3 regions of the Rhodococcus sp. BP-349 genome follow, and region 2 is predicted to be linked to each of the others. Evidence: riboswitches for the same ligand, from Rfam matches in the RefSeq annotation. Region 2 holds a riboswitch; each other region holds the start of a gene.
The links. Region 2 has a riboswitch for thiamine pyrophosphate ahead of thiO (glycine oxidase ThiO). Riboswitches for the same ligand answer to the same signal wherever they lie in the genome.
Positions count from the first base shown of each region.

Region 1: another riboswitch for thiamine pyrophosphate. It lies ahead of HQ325_RS15980 (TenA family protein); the one in region 2 lies ahead of thiO (glycine oxidase ThiO).
Region 3: another riboswitch for thiamine pyrophosphate. It lies ahead of HQ325_RS15295 (3-oxoacyl-ACP reductase); the one in region 2 lies ahead of thiO (glycine oxidase ThiO).

Region 1 is NZ_JABUDR010000002.1:1,215,082-1,222,851, forward strand. Features, by position in the region: gene HQ325_RS15955 (alkaline phosphatase family protein) at 1-14, opposite strand, end outside; gene HQ325_RS22580 (YbjN domain-containing protein) at 46-1,419, opposite strand; gene HQ325_RS15960 (GNAT family N-acetyltransferase) at 1,467-1,760, opposite strand; gene HQ325_RS15965 (ABC transporter ATP-binding protein) at 1,770-2,516, opposite strand; gene HQ325_RS15970 (ABC transporter permease) at 2,513-3,307, opposite strand; gene HQ325_RS15975 (ABC transporter substrate-binding protein) at 3,285-4,319, opposite strand; gene HQ325_RS15980 (TenA family protein) at 4,316-5,068, opposite strand; TPP riboswitch at 5,062-5,157, opposite strand; gene HQ325_RS15985 (sugar porter family MFS transporter) at 5,187-6,584, opposite strand; gene HQ325_RS15990 (SRPBCC family protein) at 6,733-7,122, shown strand; gene HQ325_RS15995 (carboxylesterase/lipase family protein) at 7,169-7,770, shown strand, end outside.
Region 2 is NZ_JABUDR010000002.1:465,266-473,035, reverse strand. Features, by position in the region: gene HQ325_RS12620 (ABC transporter permease) at 15-809, opposite strand; gene HQ325_RS12615 (ABC transporter ATP-binding protein) at 806-1,759, opposite strand; gene HQ325_RS12610 (thiazole synthase) at 1,862-2,569, opposite strand; gene thiS (sulfur carrier protein ThiS) at 2,613-2,819, opposite strand; gene thiO (glycine oxidase ThiO) at 2,829-3,923, opposite strand; TPP riboswitch at 3,916-4,023, opposite strand; gene thiE (thiamine phosphate synthase) at 4,067-4,750, shown strand; gene HQ325_RS12590 (NUDIX hydrolase) at 4,754-5,446, opposite strand; gene HQ325_RS12585 (hypothetical protein) at 5,565-6,875, shown strand; gene HQ325_RS12580 (glutamate ABC transporter substrate-binding protein) at 6,875-7,770, shown strand, end outside.
Region 3 is NZ_JABUDR010000002.1:1,048,192-1,055,961, forward strand. Features, by position in the region: gene HQ325_RS15270 (DEAD/DEAH box helicase) at 1-1,787, shown strand, start outside; gene HQ325_RS15275 (hypothetical protein) at 1,925-2,308, shown strand; gene HQ325_RS15280 (hypothetical protein) at 2,334-3,146, shown strand; partial or broken gene HQ325_RS15285 (helix-turn-helix domain-containing protein) at 3,351-3,639, opposite strand; gene HQ325_RS15290 (response regulator transcription factor) at 3,776-4,423, opposite strand; TPP riboswitch at 4,480-4,574, shown strand; gene HQ325_RS15295 (3-oxoacyl-ACP reductase) at 4,565-5,338, shown strand; gene HQ325_RS15300 (histidine kinase) at 5,343-6,494, opposite strand; gene HQ325_RS15305 (DUF4352 domain-containing protein) at 6,715-7,326, shown strand; gene HQ325_RS15310 (VWA domain-containing protein) at 7,366-7,770, shown strand, end outside.

The DNA of each region.
Region 1 (7,770 bases), 750 kb from region 2:
GGAGTGGTCACCACACGTCGAAGGCTATCGGCAGCACCTGTCTCGTCAGTCGAAGAGGCTGTCACCGGTACCGCCGGCGAGGTCGGTCCCGAACAGGTCGAGCTGGGAGCCGGACGACCGCGTCGGGCCGTCGACGCGGTCCGCCGCCAGCCGCCGGTGCGCGGAGGTGAGCAGCGCGGAGGTGGTGCGCCAGACCCGCGCATCGAGACCGGCCGACGCGGCGACTCGCGGATCCGTGTCGTCCAGCGTGCGATCGAGGGCGGAGAGCTCGCACTCCCGCGCCACGTCCAGGAAGCGCACGACGCGCGTCCGATCGTGTCCGCACGCGTTCAGCACCTCCTCGACGTCGATGTCGGCGCCGCGCTCCCACACCGCCTCGGCGATCGCGCGCAGTGCCTCGGGAATCACCGGACCGCCGTGCTCGTCCGTCCCGTTACCCACGTCGAACTCGGGCGTCGGCTCACCGAACGCGTCGAGATAGGGCCTCGCTCCGAGCCCGGCCCGGAGATGTTCGGCGGCCTCACCGGCGAACTTCTCCATGACGGCCAGCATGTCGGCCACGTGCTGCGGGACGAACGGCACCACCGTGACGTCGATCGTGGCGACGACGCGGTCCTCGTCCAGCAGCACCTTGACGTGCGGCCACCGGCGATTGACGTCGTTGACGACCGACAGCGCTCGCGCCTCGTCGGTGACACCGGCCGCGAGCGGCGCCAGGATCTGCACGAACGGCGCCTCCGGGGTGGGACACAGGTAGAGCCAGGCCGGTCCGAGGCGGAACGGGTAGTCGCCGTCCTCGTCGGGGTGCGGCACGAACCCGAGGATGTGCAGGAGCGTCTGCTCGATGATCTCGAGGCGGGCCTCGGGACCGGACGTGCGGACCGGCCGCAGCGGGTCGAACGGGACAGGGTCGGAGGGCGGCTCGTCCTCGGGGTCCGTGGACGACGCGCCGAACCGGTCCTCGATCACGGGGCCGGACAGATCGCCGTCCAGTTCGAGGAACGACGGGTGCGGAACACCCCACACCGAGTGCAGGACGCGGACAGCGGCCTCGGCGAGCTGGTCGGCGTAGCGCCGCGGGCGATCGACGAACCAGTTCACCGGCTCGTCGTCGTGTCCCGAGGTGTGCGCGAGCGACGGCGGCGGGGCGAACCCGAACTGCTCGAGCAGTGCGCGCCCCTCGGGCGTCCACCGGCGGTGCTCGGCGAGGTACTCGTCCGCCAGCACCTCGCACCGGACCGTCTCGTCGTCCCACCCGTAGAACTGCAGGCACGGCGGCACCGGATCGGAGCTCGCGTCCGGGCACGAGAGCAGCAGCGAGTGTCCCGCCGGCATCCCGTCGAGATGATCGGCGAGCAGGGTGCGGAACCGGCTCCAGGCGGCCTCGGGCGAGAGGTCGACGCTGTTCAGGTCGTTCATGTGGCGACCGTAACCCGGCCCACCGACATGCTCTGTCGCGTCCCGGCTCACACGGTGAGGTCGGCGTACTCCTCGTGCGTCTCGACGAAGTGGTGCACGTAGGAGCACGACGGGACGATCTTCAGACCGGCGGCGCGTGTGTCGTCGAGTGCGTGACGCACCAGGACGGCCGCGAGTCCGCGGCCGCGGAACTCTGGGAGCGTCACGGTGTGGTCGAAGTCCCGGACCGTCGGATCGGTCTGCCGGTACTCGGCGTAGCCGGCGACCTCCTCGCCGACGAGGATCTCGAAACGCTGACGATCGGGATGATGCTCCACGCGGGTGCTGTCTGTGTCGGCCATGGACCGAACCTACTCGCCCGCGCCGGGACGAGGGCCCGTGCTTCCGAGGGCGTCCAGCAGTGCGCGTTCGTACGTCGCGAACTCCCGCGTGGTGGCGGTCTCGGCACGCCGCGGCCGCGGCAGATCGATGCTCACGTCGGCGACCACCCGTGCGGGCCGAGGCGACAGCACGACGACCCGGTCCGACACCTGCACCGCCTCCCGGATGTCGTGGGTGATCATCAGCACCGTCCAGCGGTACCGCTGCCACACCTCCTGCACCCAGTCCTGCATGGCCGTCCTGGTCAGCGAGTCGAGAGCGCCGAACGGCTCGTCCAGCAGCAGGACGTCGCGGCCCTGCACGACGGTCCGGAGCAGTGCGGCCCGCTGCCGCATCCCGCCGGACAGCGACGAGGGGCGCGCGTTCTCGAAGCCGTCGAGGCCGAAGACCGGGAACAGGTCGCGGGCCCGGCTCCGCGCCTGCGCCTTCGGAACCCCCTGCACCTCCAGCCCGAGTGCGGTGTTCGCGAGCACCGAACGCCACGGGAACAACAGATCCTTCTGCGGCATGTACGCGCAACGCGGTGTCACCACGGTGCCGCTGTCAGCGGTGTCCAGACCGGCGAGGAGGGTGAACAGCGTGCTCTTGCCGCAGCCGCTCGGGCCGACGATCGACACGAACTGTCCCTCCTCGACGGCGAGGTCGATCCCGTCCAGTACCGGTGTGCCCGGGTAGGACTTGCGCACCGAGGTCAGCTCCAGAACAGGATCCGTCATCGCGTCCCTTCCTTCGCCGCGAGCGCCCACGGCGCGAGAAGCCGCTCGGCCACGAATGTGAGGAGGAAGAGTGCGATGCTGCACACCGCCGTGACCACGACCGCGGCCAGCACGAGATCGGTGCGGAAGGCGTTCTTCTGCTGCGCCATGTAGATGCCCAGACCTGATGTGGCGCCGACGTACTCGGAGAAGACGGCACCGACGACGGCGTAGGTGATCCCGATGCGGAGCGCGGTGAAGAAGCGCGGCAGCGCGGACGGGAGCCGGACGTACCGGAACTGTTGTCGCCGTGATGCTCCCATGCTGCGCAGCAGTGCGTCGGACTCCTTGTCCGCAGAGGCGAATCCCTCGATGAGCCCGAGGGTCATCGGGAAGAACGTCACCAGCGCGATCACCAGGAGCTTGGGGAGGATGCCGAATCCGAACCAGATGATCATCAGGGGAGCGACGGCGATGACTGGCAGTGTCTGCGAGACCACGAGCAGGGGAACGACGGCGCGGCGCAGCCACGGCGAGAAGTCCACGGCCGTGGCGATGATCCACGAGATCGTCAGGGAGACGGCGAAACCGAGGAGAGTGACCTGAACGGTGGACGATGCGTGACCTGCGATGACGGCACGGTTGGTCCAGCCCTGATCCACGACGCGGGCGGGGGAGGGAAGTACGCGCGGCGAGATGCCGCTGACGACCACGTACACCTGCCAGGCCGCCACGAGGCCCGCCGCGAGCAGCAGCGCCGGCGCGTACCGCCCCACCCGTTCGCCGCGCTCAGCCCTGATCGAGGTACTCATCGGTGAAGTAGGTCGACCAGTCGGGCTCGGTGGTCAGCGGTGCGCCGTCGGGCCCGGCCAGGACACCGGCATCGAACAGGAACTTCGAGTACCCGGACCATCGCTCCAGGGTCTGCGTCCCGACGCGGCCGTTCTCGTCGAGCATGTAGTCCTTCGCCAGCATGCGCTGACTCTCGACGACCAGATCCTCGTCCGGAAACGCTCCCGGGTTGGCGTCGATCAGATCGCGCGCGCCCGCGTCGGGATCGTCGGCGGCCTTCTGGTAACCCTTCTGCAACGCCTGCACGAACTGTCGCGCCTGTTCGGGGTGCTCGGCCATCCACTCGTCACCGCCGTCGACGACGATCGCGTACGAGTCGGGGAAGCCGAAGTCGGTGTAGTCGAAGTACGTCATCGGGGTTCCGGCCCGTTCGGCCTCGAGACCCTCCCACGCGAAGTAGGAGACGGTGAAGTCCGCGGTACCGGAGTAGACCGCCTCGTACGCGGACGTCCCGAGCACCACGGTCTCGAAATCGCCGGTGCCACCGTCGTTCTCGATCACCTTGCGGAGGGTGGCCTCCTCGCCCGCATCGCCGAACCCGGCGTAGGTCCGCCCGTCCAGGTCGCGGGGGCTCCGGATGTCCTGACGGTCGGCACGGACGCCGATGCCGGTGGCCCAGTGCTGCAGCGGCGCCATCACCGAGGTCACCTTCGCACCGGCGGCGCGGGCGTAGGTGGCGGAGCTGTGGAAGCTGATCCCGAACTCGGCGTTGCCGGAGTCGATCAGCGTGTCGGGGGACGTCGAGTTGTACGGCAGGATCTCGACGTTCAGCCCGGCGTCCGCGAAGTAGCCCTCCTGCTGGGCGACGAACAGGCCCGTGTGGTTCGTGTTGGGTGTCCAGTCGAGCGCGAAGCGGATCGTGTTCGCGTCGGAGGCATCGGACGTGGCGCAGCCCGCGAGACCCGCGGCGGCGACGAGCGACACGGTGAGCAGAGCCGCGATGCGCCCGACCCTCGTGTGCCGCGCCCTCATGCGTCCGACCCCGACGCAGGCCAGGGCACGGTGTTCAGGGCGGTGTCCCAGAACAGCAGTTCGTAGCGCATCGCCACGACGAACGCGTCACTCATCCGCTGTCGTTCGGCCGGGCCGGCCACCTCGGCGGCCGCGTCGACGAGCTCGCGGGCGCGCGCGGCGGAGGTCTGGAAGTCCTCGGCGTCGTACGTCGTCACCCACCGGGCGTACGGGTGGTCCGGATCGGCGTCGAGCACTGCGCGGGCCGAGGCCGCGAGTCCGCGGCCGACCTCGGCGTAGATCCAGAAACAGGGGAGCGCGGCCGCGGCGCCGACGGCGTAGGTGTCGGTCGCCGCCGTCGCCGTGAGGAACGAGACGTATCCGAGGCACGCCTGGCTGTGCTCGACCAACGTCTCCGACGGACCGCCGAGCGCGACGTCGGCGAGAAGGCTGGTGTGCAACGACTTCTCGACAGTCGCGGCCGTCGCCGCCGACGTGGCCCAGAACGCTCCGGCCTCCGGATCGACGGCGCGCGAGGACAGGATGGCCAAGGCCTTCGCGTATCCCTCGAGGTAGAGGCCGTCCTGCTCGATGTACGTCCGGAACGACGTGATCGGCAGGGTGCCGTCACCGAGTCGGGTGAGGAACTCGAGGTCGTCGATCCGGGCCCGCAGGCCTGCCGTGCGGTCCCAGAGGAGGTCGGTGAAGCGTGTGAGGTCGGCTGCATCCATGGTGGAGGCAGCGTCGACCGCATGGTCGTACGGCGTCATGGCCGTGACATCCCTTCGTCAGAATTACCTGCATCAGGTTCTCGGGTGTGGTCTCAGCCTCGCGACGCGAAGCACCCCGTGTCAGAACTCGCCGACCATAGCACCGGCGGTCGTGCGGCTACTTCATGTCCTCCAGTTCCATCCCCTTGGTCTCGGGGATCTTGGATTTCACGAAGAAGAACGACAGGGCGGCGAAGAGTGCGAAGCCGCCGTAGACGATGGAGAGTCCGACCATCTCGGTGAGCGACGGGAACAGCAGCGAGATGACGAAGTTGGCCACCCAGTTCGCGGCCGTACCGATGCCGAGAGCCATGGCGCGCATACGGTTCGGGAACATCTCGCCGAGCAGGACCCACATGATCGGTCCCCACGTCGACGCGAAGAAGATCACGAACAGGTTCGCGCCGATCAGCGCCACGACGCCCCAGGGATCGGGCAGCGAGACCTCGTCGCCGGTGCCGATCTGCTGGGAGAACGCAATCGCCGCCATGAGGAGACCGACGAACATGCCGATGGAGCCGGCCATGAGCAGGTTGCGCCGCCCCACCCGGTCGACGAAGAGAATGGCCACGAACGTCATGGCCACGTTGATCACGGAGGTGATGACCGACGTGGTGAAGGACTGACTCTCGGTGAAGCCCACGGACTTCCACAGTGTGGTGGAGTAGTAGAAGATCGCGTTGATGCCGACGAACTGCTGCAGGACGGCCATGATGATGCCGACCCACACCAGCGGCTGCAGGCCGAAGCGCGGACCGCGGATGTCGGCGAACGACGAGCGCTGTTCCTTGCGCAGTGTCAGGCGGATCTCGTGGATGCGCTCGTTGGGGTGCTTCTCGCCGGTGATGTTCGCGAGAATCTGCGCGGCCTCCTCGTCGAGGTGCTTGCCCACGAGGTAACGCGGCGACTCGGGGATGAGTAACGCGAGGACGCCGTAGACGACGGCCGGGATCACGCCGACGATGAACATCCACCGCCAGGCCTCGAGGCCGAGCCACAGGTCGTTGGACGCACCGTCCGCACGATCCGCCAGCACGGCGTCCGAGAGCAGTGCGGCGAAGATGCCGATGGTGATGGCCAGCTGCTGCAGCGACGCGAGGCTGCCGCGCATCCGGGCCGGCGAGATCTCCGCGATGTACGCGGGGGCGATCACCGACGCGATGCCGATGCCGAGACCGCCGAGCACACGCCACAGCATCAGGTCGGGAACGCTGAAGGCCAGACCCGAGCCGACCGACGAGATGATGAAGAGCGCGGACCCGAGCAGCATCACCTTCTTGCGTCCCCACCGGTCGGCCAGTCCGCCGGCGAACCAGGCGCCCGCCGCGCACCCGAGCAGGGCGATCGCGACGGTGAAGCCGGTGAGGAACTCGCCGAGGGCGAATCTGCCCTGGATGGAGTCGACGGCGCCGTTGATGACGGAACTGTCGAAACCGAAGAGGAAGCCGCCGACGGCGGCCGCAATGGTCACGCCGATGACTTTGGCCGTGTGATTGGCCGATGCCTGTGTGGTCATCCTTGTCCACCTACATGTCGGCCACCGGCCGCGCCGGTCGATGGCGGAGGAGTTTCGCTTGGTTCGGACCCTACGCCCGGCGCGACGGCTGTGGAGCGGCGACCTGACGGCAGTTTGAGCAGCGCCGGAACGGTGAATCCCGCCGGTCATGAAGAAGACTCTGCGACGCACCGGCGACGCCTCCGCCGACGTCGCGTGGGAGCGGTACATGGACCTGTCGCTCTGGTCGACGTGGGCACCGCAGATCATGGGCGTCGACGCGTCCACCGATCGACTCGCCGCCGGCACCACCGGCACGGTGCGCGGACCCCTCGGCGTGCGGGTGTCCTTCGAGGTCCACTCGGTGGACGAGGCCGCGCGGGTGTGGTCGTGGCGCGCGTGGATCGGCGCTCCGAGTGCCGGGCTCACCCTGGAACACGGTGTCGACGGCGCGGGGTCGGGCTCGTCGACGTGGTTGGTCGTGGACGGTCTGGCACCGCTCGTCCTCGGCTACTCTCCAGCGGCCCTGTTCGCGCTCGGTCGACTGGTGACAGCGTGACGACCATCGAGGTCCGATCCCCGCACTCCCTGTAACGTCGGTCCTCGTGGGGGCAACCGAGAGCAGCCATGTCGTCTCGTCGCGCGACGGTGAGATCCGCGGCTACGGGCACGGCGACGTGGTCAGTTGGAAGGGCATCCCGTTCGCGGCGCCGCCGCTGGCGGAGCACCGATTCCGCGCACCACGCCCGCCGGAGCCGTGGGACGGGGTCCGCGACGGCAGGACCTTCGGTGCGATGGCACCGCAGGGCCGGGACGGCCCGATTCCCATGGACTCGTCCATCCCGATGGACGAGGACTGCCTGACGCTCAACGTCTGGGCCCCGACACCGGACGGCATCTCCCGTCCGGTGATGGTGTGGATCCACGGCGGCGCCTACGTCCTGGGATCATCTGCGCAACGGATCTACAACGGGCGCAACCTGTCCCGCCTCGGTGAGGTGGTGGTCGTGACCGTCAACTACCGGGTGGGCGCGCTGGGGTGGTTGGACCTGTCGTCGTTCGACACCGACGGCAGCGTCTTCGAGACCAATCTCGGGCTCCGCGACCAGATCGCGGCGCTCACGTGGGTGCGCGACTGCATCGCCGCGTTCGGCGGCGACCCGACCAACGTCACCGTCTTCGGTGAGTCGTCCGGTGGCGCGTCGGT
Region 2 (7,770 bases):
TAACGGCAGAGCGGTCACGCGTCTCGCTTGTTCACCACCACCACTGCGGCGCCGAAGACGACGGCGACGAAGGCCGCGAAGTAGGCCAGGCTGCCCCACGGTCCCCAGTGGTACTCGACTCCGCCGGGCGAGCCGAGGAAGTTGTTCGCGTTCATGAACGGGAGGAAGGGCATGATGTCGCGCCCGATGCTGCCGAACAGGTTGAACAGCGACTCGATCAGCAGCGGCCACAGGAGCAGCAGTGCGATCGCGGCGGCCGACTGTCGCAGCAGCGCACCGACTCCCACGGCGAGGACGACGCACAGGAAGGCGTAGATCGGCACACCGTAGATGGCGCGCCACGCCTCCGAACCCTCGAGGACCAGCGCGGCACCCGCATCGGGTCCGGCCGTGGCCTTCGCGATGTAGAACGCGCCGAGCGTGAGCACGAGGGACAGCACCGCGCCGAAGACGCCGATGAGCAGCGCCTTCACGCCGAGCACAGAGGCGCGGCTGGGGATCGCCTGGAACGTGGTCCGGATGATGCCGAAGCGGTACTCGCTGGTGATGGACAGCGCCGCGAGAATCATCAGCACGAGAACGCCGAACCCGCTGACGCCGGCGACGGCGTCCGCGAGGGTCGGCAGGAACGGCTCGAAGCCGGGATCGTTACCGGCGGCGATGTCGTTCTGCACGGTGGTGACCGTCGACTTGGCCGAGAAGCCGATGACCGCGCCGATGCCCAGCCCGAGCACCACGATGATGACGGTGCACCACCACGGCGACTTCGTCGAGGTGAGTTTGATTCGTTCCGCTGCAAGAACACTCATCGCAGTGCTCCTCCCATCACGTCGTCGGCGGTACCGGCGCCGTGGTACTGCACGTCGTCACCGGTGAGTTTCATGAACGCGTCCTCGAGCGAACCGTGCTGGGACGCCAGCTCGTGCAGGACGATGTTATGGCGCGCGGCGATCTCGCCGATCGCCTCCGTGGTGGACTCGGCCACCACGAGGGTCGGCTGCACCTGATCGAGGCTGCTGGGCTCCTTGACCGTCAGACCTGCCGACGTGAGCGCGCTGCGCAGGGCGTCGAGCTGGGGGCTGCGGACGCGGACCGACGCCTCCGAGGCGCGGTCGACGAACTCCTGCACGGACGAGTCCGAGATGAGCCGGCCACGGCCGATGACGATCAGTTGTTCTGCGGTGAGCGCCATCTCGGAGAGCAGGTGCGAGGACACCAGTACGGTCCGCCCCTCGGCGGCGAGGCGCTGCATGAATTTGCGGATCCAGACGATGCCCTCGGGATCGAGTCCGTTGACCGGCTCGTCGAACATCAGGACCTTCGGGTCACCGAGCAACGCACCGGCCAGACCGAGTCGCTGCGACATGCCGAGGGAGAACCCGCCGGCCTTCTGCTTGGCCACCTCGGACAGACCGACGAGGCGGAGCACCTCGTCGACGCGGGACGAGGCGATGCCGTTGGAGGCCGCCATCCACTGCAGGTGAGCACGCGCGGATCTGTTGGGATGCACCCACTTCGCGTCGAGCAGAGCGCCGACGGTGCGAATGGGATTCTTCAGCTCACGGTAGGGCCGACCCTCGATGAGTGCCGTGCCGGACGTGGGCTGGTCGAGTCCGAGGATCATCCGCATCGTGGTGGACTTGCCGGCACCGTTGGGGCCGAGGAAGCCCGTCACGATACCCGGGCGCACCGTGAAGGAGAGATCGTCCACGGCTTTCTTCGCGCCGAACTGTTTGGTCAAACCTGTCACTTCGATCATGTGCATCAGGATGCCCGAGCAGAACCATCGACCACATCGCTCCCGGGTCTCGACCCGGGTCATCCGAAGGGATGACGCGACCCTGAGCCGCCCCCGGGGTGGTCAGTCGACGTCGGGCGAGGACGCCTGCGCCCAGAACCGCTTCGGGATCCGACCGGCCAACGCCGCCGATCGTCCGCCGCGCACCGCATCGGCCATGGCGGAGGCCATCATTCGCGGATCACGAGCGCGCGTCACCGCGGTGGCGAGCAGCACCGCCGAGCACCCCAGCTCCATGGCGAGTGCCGCGTCGCTCGCCGTACCGATGCCGGCGTCGAGCACCACGGGAACCCCCGCCGCCGAGGTGATCATCTCGATGTTGTGCGGATTCGCGATGCCCAGACCCGTCCCGATGGGCGATCCGAGCGGCATGACCGCGGCACACCCCACGTCCTCGAGGCGACGCGCGAGCACCGGATCGTCGGTGGTGTAGGGCAACACGACGAAATCGTCGTCGACGAGCTGCTCCGCGGCACGCACCAGCTCGATGGCGTCGGGCAGGAGGGTCCGCTCGTCCGCAATCACCTCGAGCTTGATCCAGTTGGTCTCCAACGCCTCTCGTGCCAGCTGCGCGGTGAGCACTGCCTCGGCGGCGCCGCGACATCCCGCCGTGTTGGGCAGGAGCGCGATGCCCAGGCGCGTGAGCAGATCGAGCACCCCGGTGCCGCCCGAGGCATCGACGCGTCGCAGAGCGACGGTGGTGAGTTCCGTACCCGAAGCGACGAGGGCCTCCTCCAACACCGCGAGGTTGGCCGCGCCCCCGGTGCCCATGATCAGGCGGGAGGAGAAGGTGCGGTCGGCGATGGTCAGCTGATCAGCCACCCTGCACCGCCGTCAGCACCTCGATGGTCCAGCCGCGGCCCACGTCCTCGCCCCACCGCGAGCGCGGCAGCACGATCCCGTCCACCGCCACGGCGATGCCCTTCTCGGGAAGGCCCAGCTGGGTCAGCATGTCCTGCACCGTGGTGCCGGGCTCGAGGTCGTGATCCGCACCGTTGACGGTGACACCCACTGCGGTCATGTTCGTCTCCTACCGTGCCCGATCTCGCGTGAGACTCGGAAACCGTTCGGGGAGAGCGCATGCCGCCTCTGTCAACGGCTCGCCCTCCAGTTCTGCCACCACGGCGTCCGCCGTGACGGGCGCGAGCAGCACCCCGTTGCGACCGTGCCCGGCGGCGACGATCACGCGGTGGTCCAGCCGCCCGATGACGGGAATGTTGTCCGGGCTCCCCGGCCGCAGGCCCGCCGCCGTCTCCGCCAACTCGTAGTCACCGACGGCCGGGAACACGGCCTCGGCGTCCGCCAGGAGGTCGCGGACGCCGGCGACGGTGACGGCGGTGTCGTCACCGTGCTCGTACTGCGTCGCACCGACCACCAGACCGTCGCCACGGGGGACCAGGTACACCGCGCGACCGTTGACGCTCGCGCGGACGGTGCGCGTCGGCGCACTCGCGGAGCCGGGGCGCGCACGTAGGCGCAGGATCTCGCCTTTCACCGGCCGCACCGGAACGTCCGGCAGCAGACGGGACGTGGACCACCCCGCGGCGACGATCACACGATCGGTGGTCAGCGCATCGAGGTCGGCGACCGGAGTGCGCACGATCTGCACTCCGCGGTCGAGGACCGCGGACTCCAACGCGAGCACCAGCGCCCGGTTGTCCACCGACAACTCCCCCGGCGCCGAGAGGCCCAGGCGAACGCGCGGCGAGAGCGACGGCTCCAGAGTGCGGACCTCGCTACGCGAGAGAATCTCGAGATCGTGGCCCTGCGCACCCACCCAGTCGGCGACGGTGCGCAGGTCCGCCGCGTCGGCCGAGTCGAACGCGACGGTCAACGACCCACTCGAGACGACGACACCGCGCCCCTCCAAATCCGCGCGCAGCACCGGATCGTGCCACCGCCGCAGCGACGCGGAACCGAGTGCCAGGAGTGCATGTTCGCCGGGCCAGCCCTCGGACAGCGGCGCGAGCATGCCGCCCGCCACCCAGCTGGCGGCGCCGTCGCCGACCGCGCGTGCACCGAACGTCGGGTCGTGCAGGGTGACGGACCATCCCGCCGCCGCGGCGGCGCGGGCGCAGAAGAGGCCGATCACCCCGCCGCCCACGACGGAGACGGAACGCTGCATGAAACTCACTTCCTCCGCCGGCATGACCCGGGTCAGGTGGTTACGGTCTGGGCGCCCTCGCCCACTCTCAGCCCCGTCCGGGACTCCCGTGTTCGTTCCCCTTCACACTAACCGCAGTACTGGGTGGTACTACATTCACACTCGTGACGACTTCGAGGACCACCGCCCGCGAGCGGCTCGCCACCGCCCGTCTGTATCTCTGCACCGACGCCCGCCGCGACACCGGCGACCTGGCCAAGTTCGTGGACGCGGCGCTGTCCGGGGGCGTCGACATCGTGCAGCTCCGCGACAAGGGGTCGGCGGGTGAGAAGAAGTACGGCGCCATCGAGGCGAAGGACGAGCTCGCCGCTCTCGCGGTCATCTCCGCCGCGTGCCGCCGTCACGGCGCGCTGATGGCCGTCAACGATCGTGCCGATCTGGCGCTCGCCTCGGGCGCCGACGTGCTGCACCTCGGCCAGAACGATCTGCCGGTGCACTACGCGCGCCGCATCGTGGGCCCGGACGTCGTCATCGGGCGCTCCACGCAGAACCGGGCACAGGCCACGCTCGCCGACATCGAGGACGGCGTCGACTACGTCGCCACGGGACCGGTGTGGGCGACTCCCACCAAGCCGAACCGTTCGGCCGCGGGCCTGGACGTCGTGCGTGAGGTCGCCGAATCGCATCCCACCCGGCCGTGGTTCGTCATCGGCGGGGTCGAGGAGAACAACGTCGCGCAGGCGCTCGAGGCGGGCGCGTCCCGCATCGCGGTGGTGCGGGCGATCACGCAGGCTCGCGACCCCGAGGCGGCGGCCCGTCGACTGCTCGATCTGCTGCCGTCGGTCTGACCGTCAGAGTCCGTCCGGCGACAGGACGGTGACGTCGGCGGGGACCGCCGAGCGCACCGCGTCGTCGGCCGTCACGACGACGACGCGCAGTTCGGTGTCGTTCCGGACGGCGGCGAGCGCCGCGTCCACGTTCTCGGCACGCACGGTGTCGACGATCCACCCGAAGCTGCCGACGGCGAGCCGCACGGTGCGCGCCGGGAGTTCGTCGGGGGCGTCGGCGGCCAGGACCGCGCGGACGGGCACGGTGCGCAGCGACGGCCAACTCTCGGCGAAGGCGGGGTGCAGCGGCAGCGAGTCCACCTCGTGCTCGGCGACCCAGCGCAGCTCGGTGCTCTCACCGTTGGGAACGGTGTCGAGTTCGTGCTCGGCGTCCGCGACGACGGTGGTGTAGGACCACCCCGAGTCCTCGACCCTGGTGACGTGCTCGTCCCGCACGGTCAACTGGTCGTCGGTGATGCCCGCCTCCTCGCCGGCCTCGCGCACGGCCGCGTGGACGGCGCTCTCGTGACTGTCCCGAGCGCCACCGGGCAACGCCCACGTCCCGCCCTGATGACTCCAGGCCGCCCGGTGCTGCAGCAGAACCACGGAGCCTGCCGACACGGTCGGAGCCCGCAACAGCAGACCGGCCGCACCGTGTCGTCCCCAGTGCCGGCTCCCGTCGCTGCTGAACACCCAGCCGTCTCCGTCACCGCGCATGGTTCACCGTCCGCATTCCCCCACCTTATTGCTCCTCGCGTTGCCTGTGCTCGGACCACGGTGGGCCTATGCTCGAATCCGGACATGAGGGCGACCGATCGCGCGGGAAGGGGTCGAGGTGTCACAGCAGACGAGTGCGCTGACTCTGCGCGCGCCCGTCGACACCCGCTCCGAGCGTTCGGAGTTCTTCCGCTCCACCCCGGTACGCCTATTGGCGGTGGGCCTGCTGGTCGTCGCGACGCTGGTGACCACTGCTCTCGTGACGACGCTGTCGGTGTCCGATCGCCAGCGCACTCTCGACCTGTTGCTTGCTCGCACCGAGCCCCTGTCCGATGCGGCGCAGAACCTGTACGTGCAGCTGTCAGTCGCGGACGCGACGGCGGCGACGGCCTTTCTCTCCGGCGGCCTCGAACCCGGCGACGTCCGCGGTCGATACACGGACTCGCTCGGAGCGGCGGCGGGCGAGGTGGTCCGCGCGTCCACCGGACTCGCGAGTGACGACGCGACCTCCCGGCAACTGCTGGCGACCATCTCCACGAACCTGCCGCTGTACGCCGGCCTGATAGAGACCGCGCGGACCAACAATCGCGTCGGCAACCCGGTGGGAGCCGCCTACCTGGCGGAGGCGTCGACGCTCATGCAGAACACGATCCTGCCGTGGGCCGAGCAATTGCACGCGGAGAAATCCGGTGACGTGTCGGACGCGCAGCGCCAGTTCGCGACACCCCCCTGGTCGGCGTTCGTCGTGCTGGGCATCACCGTGCTCGTGCTGATCGGCGCGCAGATATTCCTGAGCCGAAAGACCAAGCGCACCGTCAACGTCGGTTTCGCGGGCGCCACGGTGGGTGTGGTCCTGCTGCTCGGCTGGATGCTCGTCGCGGGGCTCATCTCGTCGACGGCCACCGACCGCGCGCTGGTGCGCGGCGCCGAGCCCCTCGACCTGCTCACCACCAGTCGGATCCTCGCGCAGCAGGCGCGCGCCGACGAGACCATCGGTATGACGCGACGCGGCGGCTTCGCCGACTACGAGAAGTCGTACTCCGACGCGGTGTCCGGCCTCGCCGACACCCTCGGCACGCTCGCGCACGACGACGACACGCACAGTCCCCGGATGGACGACGCCCGCGCGCTGGTGTCGCTCTGGACCAGCTCCCACGACCGGATGAACGCGTCGCTGGACGTCGGCGACTTCGACACGGCCGTCACCATCGCCACCGGAACGGCCGCAGGCGACTCCAGTGACGTGTTCGGTCGGCTCGACTCGGCTCTGGTCGAGGAGATCGAGGCCTCCCGCGCATCACTGCGGGACGATCTCCAGCGTGCCTCGGGTGTGCTGGCCGGTCTCACCGTGGGCACCGGCATCGTCTGCGGCCTGGCCGTGCTCGCCGTCGTGGGCGGTATGTGGTCGCGCATCCGGGAGTATCTGTGATGCGCCGCGCGGCTGTGGTCGCCTCCGCTCTCCTCCTCGTCCTGACGGGCTGCGCGGACACCACGCCGGTGCCGGAGGCGCCGGACCGCGCCACGGTCGCCGAACCGCTGCCCGACGGGGCCGCGGGCGTCACCCCGGGCGCACCGATGCCGCCGGTGGAGGACTGCGGCGACCCCCGCGCGAGTCTGCGACCGAACTACGCGGCTCCGGACGGCGCACCCGTGCCCGCCCCGAACGTCGATGCGATCCGCGCCCGCGGGCGCCTCGTCGTCGGGCTGGACACCGGCAGCAACCTGTTCAGCTTCCGCGATCCCGTCAGCGGTGAGATCGTCGGCTTCGACGTCGACATCGCCCGCGAGGTCGCCCGCGATCTGTTCGGGGACCCGGACCGGCTCGAGTACCGCATCCTCGCGTCCGCCGAGCGGATCGACGCCCTTGCCGAGGGCGAGGTCGACATCGTCGTCAAGACCATGACCATCACGTGCGCGCGGCGCGAGCGGGTGACCTTCTCCACCGTGTACTACCAAGCGGATCAACGAGTCCTGGCCGTCAAGGGCTCGGGCATCACGGGTGTCGGCGACCTCGGCGGACGCCGCGTGTGCGCCGCGGCGGGAACCACGTCGCTGCTGCGCATCCAGCGCCTGCAGCCCAGCGCGCAGATCATCAGCGTGCCCAGCTGGGCGGACTGTCTCGTGGTGCTGCAGCAGGGCGGCGTCGACGCCGTCAGCACCGACGACGCGATCCTGGCCGGACTCGCCTCCCAGGATCCGTACCTGGAGATCGTCGGGTTCTCCATCGCCGCGGAGCCGTACGGGATCGGCGTGACGCTGGGTCACGACGACCTCGTGCGTGTCGTCAACAGGACGCTCGAACGCATTCGCGGCGACGGGACCTG
Region 3 (7,770 bases), 580 kb from region 2:
AGCTGCGGCTGTCACCCGCATCGAAGACCGGACCTGAGACAGAGCTCTTGAAATCTTTGACGGCGCTTCGGCGAGTCGAACGGGAGTCGGTCGGTCTGGCGGTCGAGGTGCAGGCCGTCGATGCGCTGGTCAAACCGTGGAGAGACGCCGCCGGCCGATCGAGCGGTTGGTTCGCCAGGTTGTTCACCAGCAAGGCCAAGAAGGCCGAGGCAGAGCGAGCGCGGTACCAGATTCGCGCAATTGCCGGTTCTGCGGGCGCTGTGGGATTGCGTGAGCACATTGCCCGAGTTGCCGACGCTGGGCGTTTGTCCGGGGATCCCTGGGCAGAATACGAGCGGGATGCTGCCGCGCTGAACGCACTGCTCAGTCAGTTCACGTCGCTCGGCAATGACAGCGTCAACTCATCCCACGGTTTCATCGGTGATCGACTGTCGAGCGAGACAGAGAAAGTCGAGCTGGACCGCACCCACATGCGCTCGTACCTGCGGGCGTACCAGGCGTTCGGAGCTCGCTACATTCTGCTTCGTGGGAAGTGCATCTTGGGTGACGAAATGGGTCTCGGGAAAACGATTCAGGCCTTGGCTGTGGCAGCACATCTTTCGGCCAAGGGAGACAAACTCTTCCTCGTCATCTGCCCGGCCAGCGTTCTCATTAATTGGTCTAACGAAACACAAAAACACACTGCTCTGCGACCCGTGGAGTTGTATGGAGCGGACCGAGACCGTGCGGTTACCGAGTGGCAGAGATCTGGCGGGGTGGCGATCACGACATTCACGACGTTGCAGAAGCTGCGCATATCCGTGGTGCCATCGCTGGTGGTGATCGATGAGGCTCACTACGTCAAGAATCCGGTGGCGCAGCGGTCGATTGCGTCGCGTGCCATCATCGAATCCGCGGACCGTGCTGTTCTCTTGAGTGGGACGCCGATGGAGAACCGCGTGAGCGAGTTTCGAACACTGGTGGAATATGTGCAGCCCGCGACGGCGCGAGGCATCAAGTCGACGGACGGCATCAGCGGCGCCGAAGCTTTCAGAAGGGCGGTAGCGCCTGCGTACCTGAGACGGAATCAGGTGGACGTGCTCGGGGAGCTACCAGACCTCATCGAAGTCGAGGACTGGGTCGAGCCGACTGCGGATGACAAGGATCGTTATCGATCTGCGGTAGCGTCGCGCAACTTCATGGCAATGCGTCAAGCGGCGTATACCGGCGACTCCGGGAGCAAATCAGCTAAATTGGACCGGCTCATCGAAATTGTGCGTGAGGCCGAAGACAGCGGTTCCAAGGTGCTCGTCTTCTCGTTCTTCAAGTCGGTGCTGGACACCGTCAGCCGGCAGGTGCCGGGGACGGTATTTGGCCCGCTCACCGGCGCGACGACATCCATTCAGCGGCAGCGCATGATTGATGATTTCACTTCGTGCACCGGCCCTGCAGTGTTGGTGAGTCAGATCGAAGCCGGAGGTGTCGGCCTGAACATCCAGGCAGCATCTGTCGTAATTCTGGCTGAGCCGCAATGGAAGCCGAGCACCGAGGTCCAAGCTGTTGCTCGGGCGCACCGTATGGGCCAGGTGAGAACCGTTCAGGTCCACCGGCTGCTGGCGAAAGAATCGGTTGACGAGCGCATGCGAGAGGTGCAAGACAAGAAATCGCAACTGTTCGACGAATACGCCCGTCGCAGTCAGGCCAAAGACGCAGACGTATCAGCGGTGGATTCCGGATGGGATCGTGGTGTGGGCCCGGCCGAGGCGTCGATCATCGAGGTCGAGCGAGCTCGGCTTGGTGTCGGTTGACCGGGCAATAGCACCGTTGACTCAGGTCTAGCACGGGATCCGCGCGGCGCAGTTCGGGCGAGTGTGGGGCATACCCGCCTAAGCGGATCGGTAAGATTTGTGTCTACGTCGTCGAGAGTTCGTTCGAAGGAACAGATATGAGTGAAGAACCGCTGCCGTCCCGCGTGGCCGAGAACGACGGCCTTCTCAAAGTAGAACTCGGGCAGCTGCGCAACTCGTTGGGTTATACCCGGTTGGGTCGCTACGTGCTGGCTGAGATTGCAGAGAGTCTGGCCAATGAGGATATCGGGTACTTTCCCGCGTGGCTGCTCGACCCGGACTTCAATACAGAACCGAGACAGTCTCAAGAAGTTTGGTTGTATCAACGAGATGGTGGCCGAGTGTCGGCCGTGCTGGACGCCGTTCTCAACCCGTTCGTATACGACGTCCGCACAGAACTAACAAAATTCGTGGACGACAAAGTTCGTCGATCCGACCGGGAAAAGTTAGACGTCATTCGGAGAATCGTCGAACAGGACTGAAGCCAACTAGTAGCGAAGGACAGTGATGGCTGCGCAGCAGTTGACAAACGATGAGCAGAAGCTCTTGGCGAAGCTGCCTGTCGACGGTAGGGGCATCGGCAACATGACTCTCAAAGCAGAGTTGCGTTGGAGTCAGAAGAAGTACTGGCTTGTGCGAGATTTGCTAGTGGACAAGCAACTAGCTCGCCGGGGACACGGGCGAGGCGGTAGCTTACGCCGGATGGTGGCGTCGGCAGCGCTCGAAGGCGAAGCTGCGGGTCTTACAGAATCTGGCGTTCTTGCGATGCCCACCAACGTGTCGACGATCCGTGAAGCGGATCTCTACGAACCCCTGCTTGAGGTCTTGCGGAACGAATGGGGGAAAGACGCGAGGTCTGTTCCTCTCCGAGCTGACAATGTCGCCCAGGGTGGAAGCAAGCCGACGGGTGGGAGATGGACCCGGCCAGACTTGCTGGCAGTGCAGGTCAAGACCTACGAGTACGTCCCGGGCAAATTCTTGGAAGTTGCTGTTTTCGAGGTCAAGCCGTCTGATCAGATCGACGTCACCGCGGTGTACGAGGCCCTGGCCCAAAGACGTGCAGCAACCCATGCGTACGTCGTCTTGCATGTGCCCGCATTTCTGGAGGAAGCCCTCGCAGAGCAGGTCACGACCGTAGTCGCCGTCGCGAGGGCTCACGGGGTCGGCGTGGTGACTTTCGCCGACCCTGCCGACTACGATTCATGGGAGACCCTTGCTGACGCGGAAAGGGTCGAGCCGGATCCCGAACGCCTCGACGACTTCATCCGTGTCCAGCTGCCGCCAGACACCCGGACGGCGATCGCAGAGAAGCTGAGGTAGCTGTGGGATGCACCGCGCATTCGGCCGTAACTGACTTTAGTTTGCCAGAGGGGCTCCGCGAAGGCATTGCCGTGCTGACGGCTACAGGCTACGACGCGATGGCCTGGACGCAGGCTTGATGGTCGTTCTGGTCATGGATTCAGGCGCTGCCGTGCGGCTGTCACCCGGTAGGGTCCACTGTGTAGTTGCTGTCGCGTCACCGTCGACGCGCGCGACGTTCTCCGACAGCCACGACCGGCCACCGCGGCCACTCGATTCGTTCGGCGATCAGCGTCGTCGGTATCGACGGATACGCCGCCGACAACGCCCGCACCGACGGCTTAACCCGCGACCACGCCGACTCGGTCGGCCGCGCCCGCTCGTACTGCGGCGGACTCGATGACTTCACCGCCTTGGCCACCGTGTTCCGTGACAACCCCAACTGGCGGGCGATCTGTGATTGCGAGATCTTCTCCGAGCCGTGCAATCGACGAATCAACGCCCAGTCCTCCACGGTGATCACTCCTCCATCGTCGAGACGAGTGCTCACTTCTCGACCGGATTACACGCTCGGTTTTCGACCGGAACCGACAGTTTCCTGCCGCATTCGAATGCATGCAGACCAGGCGCTGTCTGCCACATCTAGAGTTCTAGACAACCAATCCCGCGCGGAACGCCATGAGCGCAGCCTCGACCCTGTTGGTGACCTGCAGCTTGTGATTGACAGCAGTCAGATGCGACTTGACCGTGGTTTCCGCCATGTAGAGCTGCCGAGCGATGTCGGCATTCGTTGCCCCTAATGCCATGACCGACAACACTGTTCGTTCCTTGTCGGTCAGCGCCTCCAGCGTCACTGTCGGCCGCGGTGGTCGGGTGGTGGCCACGATCTTTCGGAGTGATTCCTCGGAGAACAGAGTGTTGCCGGCAGCGACGGCGCGGATCGACTGGTGGAACGTCTCGGGCGCCTCCGACTTGCTGAGGAAGCTATGGGCTCCGGCCTCGATGGCTTGGACCACCAGATCGTCCACGTCCATGGCCGTCATCGCGACGACTTTCGGTGGGTGTGCCGATGCCATCAATGCTCGCGTGGCGTCGAGTCCGTCTACTCGGCGCATCTTCAGATCCATCAGGACGACGTCGGGCCGACGAGCGGCGACTGCGGCGGGGACCTCGTCACCGTCCGAGACCGACCCGACCACCACGATGTCCGTGGTGGCGGCGAAGATGTCCGCCACGCCGCGACGAACGAATGCGTCGTCGTCCACGACGAGAACGGTGATGACCGCATCGGAGTCCATGATGGGTCGACCGTATCGGGTCGCGACGACACGCCACAGCGGATAGGTGTTCTATGGAGTCGGACACGGGGTGCCGAACCGAACCGGCTGAGAACACACCCGTCGAACCTGACCAGGTCATGCTGGCGAAGGGATGTCGAGATGCGCACAGTGCCGCTGGCCGAACAGATCGTGCTCCTGACGGGCGGTGCTCGCGGACTGGGTGCTGCGATCACGCGAGCGTTCCTGCAGCAAGGTTCCCGCGTCGTGGTCAACTACCACCGCAGTGCAGCCGCAGCCGATGCTCTGGCATCGGAGTTCGGTCCTGACCGCGTTGTCGCGGTGCAGGCCGATGTCACGGACCGGCACCAGGTCGACGCGCTGTTCGACAGGGCACGTGAGCATTTCGGGTCGACTGTCACCACCGTCGTCAACAACGCTTTGATCGACTTCTCGTTCAATGGTGACGACCGTGCCAAGGCCGACGAGATCGAGTGGTCGGCGTTCGACTCGCAGTTCCGTGGCAGCGTTGCCGGCGCTCTGCACACCACGCAGGCAGCTGTGCCGGGTATGCGGGAGGCGGGATTCGGGCGGATCATCACGATCGGCACCAATCTCGTGCAGAACCCCGTCGTTCCGTATCACGACTACACGGCAGCGAAGGCTGCCTTGTTGGCGCTGACGAGAACCTTCTCGGCGGACCTGGGACCTGATGGCATCACCGTCAACATGGTGTCCGGTGGTCTGCTGCGGACCACGGATGCCAGCTCCGCGACCCCGCCCGCGGTGTTCGACATGATCGCCGACAGCACCCCGCTGCGCCGGGTGACGACGCCGGCCGAGTTCGCGGATGCCGTGCTGTTCTTCGCGTCGCCGTGGTCGAGAGCGGTGACAGGGCAGAACCTGGTCGTCGACGGCGGATTGGTCAAGGACTGACGCGTCAGGAGTACCAGGGGAGCCAGGCCGTCACGATGAACTCGCCACCCATGGCTGTCCACCGCACCCACCCGCCGGCGTTGTGAGATTGCTCCGCGAGGCCGGCCAGTCCGGTTCGCGAACCAGGGCCAGGTTGCGCTGTCGTCGAGATGTGGTTGCGCACAGTCAGGCTGATGCCGTCGGTGTCCGCCCCACTCACCGTGATGTGAAGGGGGGAACTCGGGGCATGCTTCTGACTGTTGGTCAGAGCTTCCTGCACGATGCGGTACGCGGTATGACTGGTCAGATCGCCGACCACACCGGGATGAATGTCCTGGACCAGCGTCACCCGACACCCGGCAGAACGCGCTGCGTCGACAAGGTCCCCGATTCCCGCGATGCTGCGCCGACCAGCATCCTCGCCGCCGGTGTCGGACCCGCGGAGAACGCCGATGATGCGTTTGAGCTCGTCCAGGGACTCGTGAGCAGTGGACCGGATCAGTGCCGACGTGTTGGAGATCTTCTCCGGTCCGTCATTGCTCCCGACCTGTAAACCGCCTGCCAGCAACGATATTCGGCTGAGCCCGGCGGCCAGGGTATCGTGCATATCGCGCGCGATGCGGGAGCGTTCCTGCTGTATCAGCATGTCTTCGTGCAGGCGCTGCGATTGCGCGGTCGCCTGATCGCGGGACTGCACGGCCACCACGAGATCGGACTTCGTACGGCGAAGCTGAGAGAGCCCCAGGACGACGGCGACGAGGACGGCCGCGACGAGCCAGGGAAGCCACCAGGGAAGCGACCACGTCGGCGGGGGAGTGCCCTCGACGTGCTTGACTCCGATGGTCAGGACCGAGTAGTCGCGGCGGCGCCCTGCGTCGTATACGAGGGATATCGCGCAGGCCAGGTAGACCGCGACTGCAGCACCGTCGAGAGTGCGACCTCGAGCGAAGACGCCCACCGCGTAGAGGGCTATCAGCGCGGCCGTTGCGTCGGTGGCGAAGAAGAGCGGACCGGCGACGGCCATCGCGAGGACGATCCACGGTTTGTCGTGTCGCCAGATCAACGCAATCGCGGCGGCCATATTGAGGACGACGCCGAGCGCCACGTTCCACACCGGTGTTCCCGATGTGCCCGCGAGACCGGCAGTCATGAAGGTGCAGAACAAGCTGAGCGTCACTGCGCCGACGGTCCAGGCGCGACGCCGAACCGTAGCTGCAGTAGTGGTCACAGAGAAGACGGTACGGCCATGGTCCGACATGAGCCCCCGTTCTTCGGTCGCGAAAGCCGACCGAAAGGAGGAGTGGGACCGGCCGAATCGACGAGGTGCCCGACGGGGTCACTGCGGTGTTCTTGGTGGGACGCACCGACCGGTGCCGGCACCACCGAAAGGACTCGCCATGACTCAGCCTCCCCAGAACCCGTACGCGCAGCCACAGCAGCCGCCGTCCACGAAGAACTGGTTCCTGCGGCACAAGATCCTCACGGCGATCGGTGCGGTCGTCGTAATCGCGGTCGGCGTCAATCTGGCGAGCGGAGGACAGGACTCGTCGACGAGCGGCACCACGTCCTCCTCGCAGGCCGCAACGCAGGGCAGCAGTGCGCCGGCCGAAGAGTCGGCACCGGGAATCGGTGCCGCGGTGAGGGACGGCAAGTTCGAGTTCGTCGTGCAGAACGTCGAGCGTGGCGTCGCCAGTGTGGGGGATCAGTACACGTCGCAGACGCCGCAGGGCGAGTACGTGCTGGTCACCCTGAATGTCGCGAACATCGGCAACGAGCAGCAGCTGTTCGACACGTCGTCGCAGAAGCTGCTCGACGGGCAGGGGCGCGAGTACTCGACCGACACGCTCGCGACGGTGACCAATGACCCGAATCTCGGATTCTCGCAGATCAATCCGGGCAACTCACTCGTGGCGACACTCGTCTACGACGTGCCGGCGGGCACCGCACCGTCGGAGATCGAGCTTCATGACTCTTTGTTCTCCGGCGGAGTCACCGTCTCCGTCGCCTGATCGTCAGTTCACCTATCCGTCCCCATCTCAGGAGTTCCCATGCCAGATGCTTCTTTGTCCCTGGTTGCAGCCCTACTCGACCGTTCCGGTTCGATGTCGTCCATCGCCGACGACACCCGCGGTGGCTTCGACGCCTTCATCGACGCCGAGCGTGGTCACGACGGCACAACCGTCGTGACGCTGGCGCAGTTCGATGACCAGTACGCGATGGTCTACGACTCGACACCGATCGACCGAGTCCCTCCGCTGTACCTGGTACCCCGCGGGATGACGGCGTTGTACGACGCGGTGGGGAAGTTCGTCACCGAGATCGGCTCGTCGCTTGCGGCCTTGCCCGAGGAAGAACGGCCGGGATCGGTCACCGTGCTGGTGATGACCGACGGGCAGGAGAACTCGAGTCGGGAGTGGTCGAACCAGGCGGTTCGCGAGCTGATCGAGCAGCAG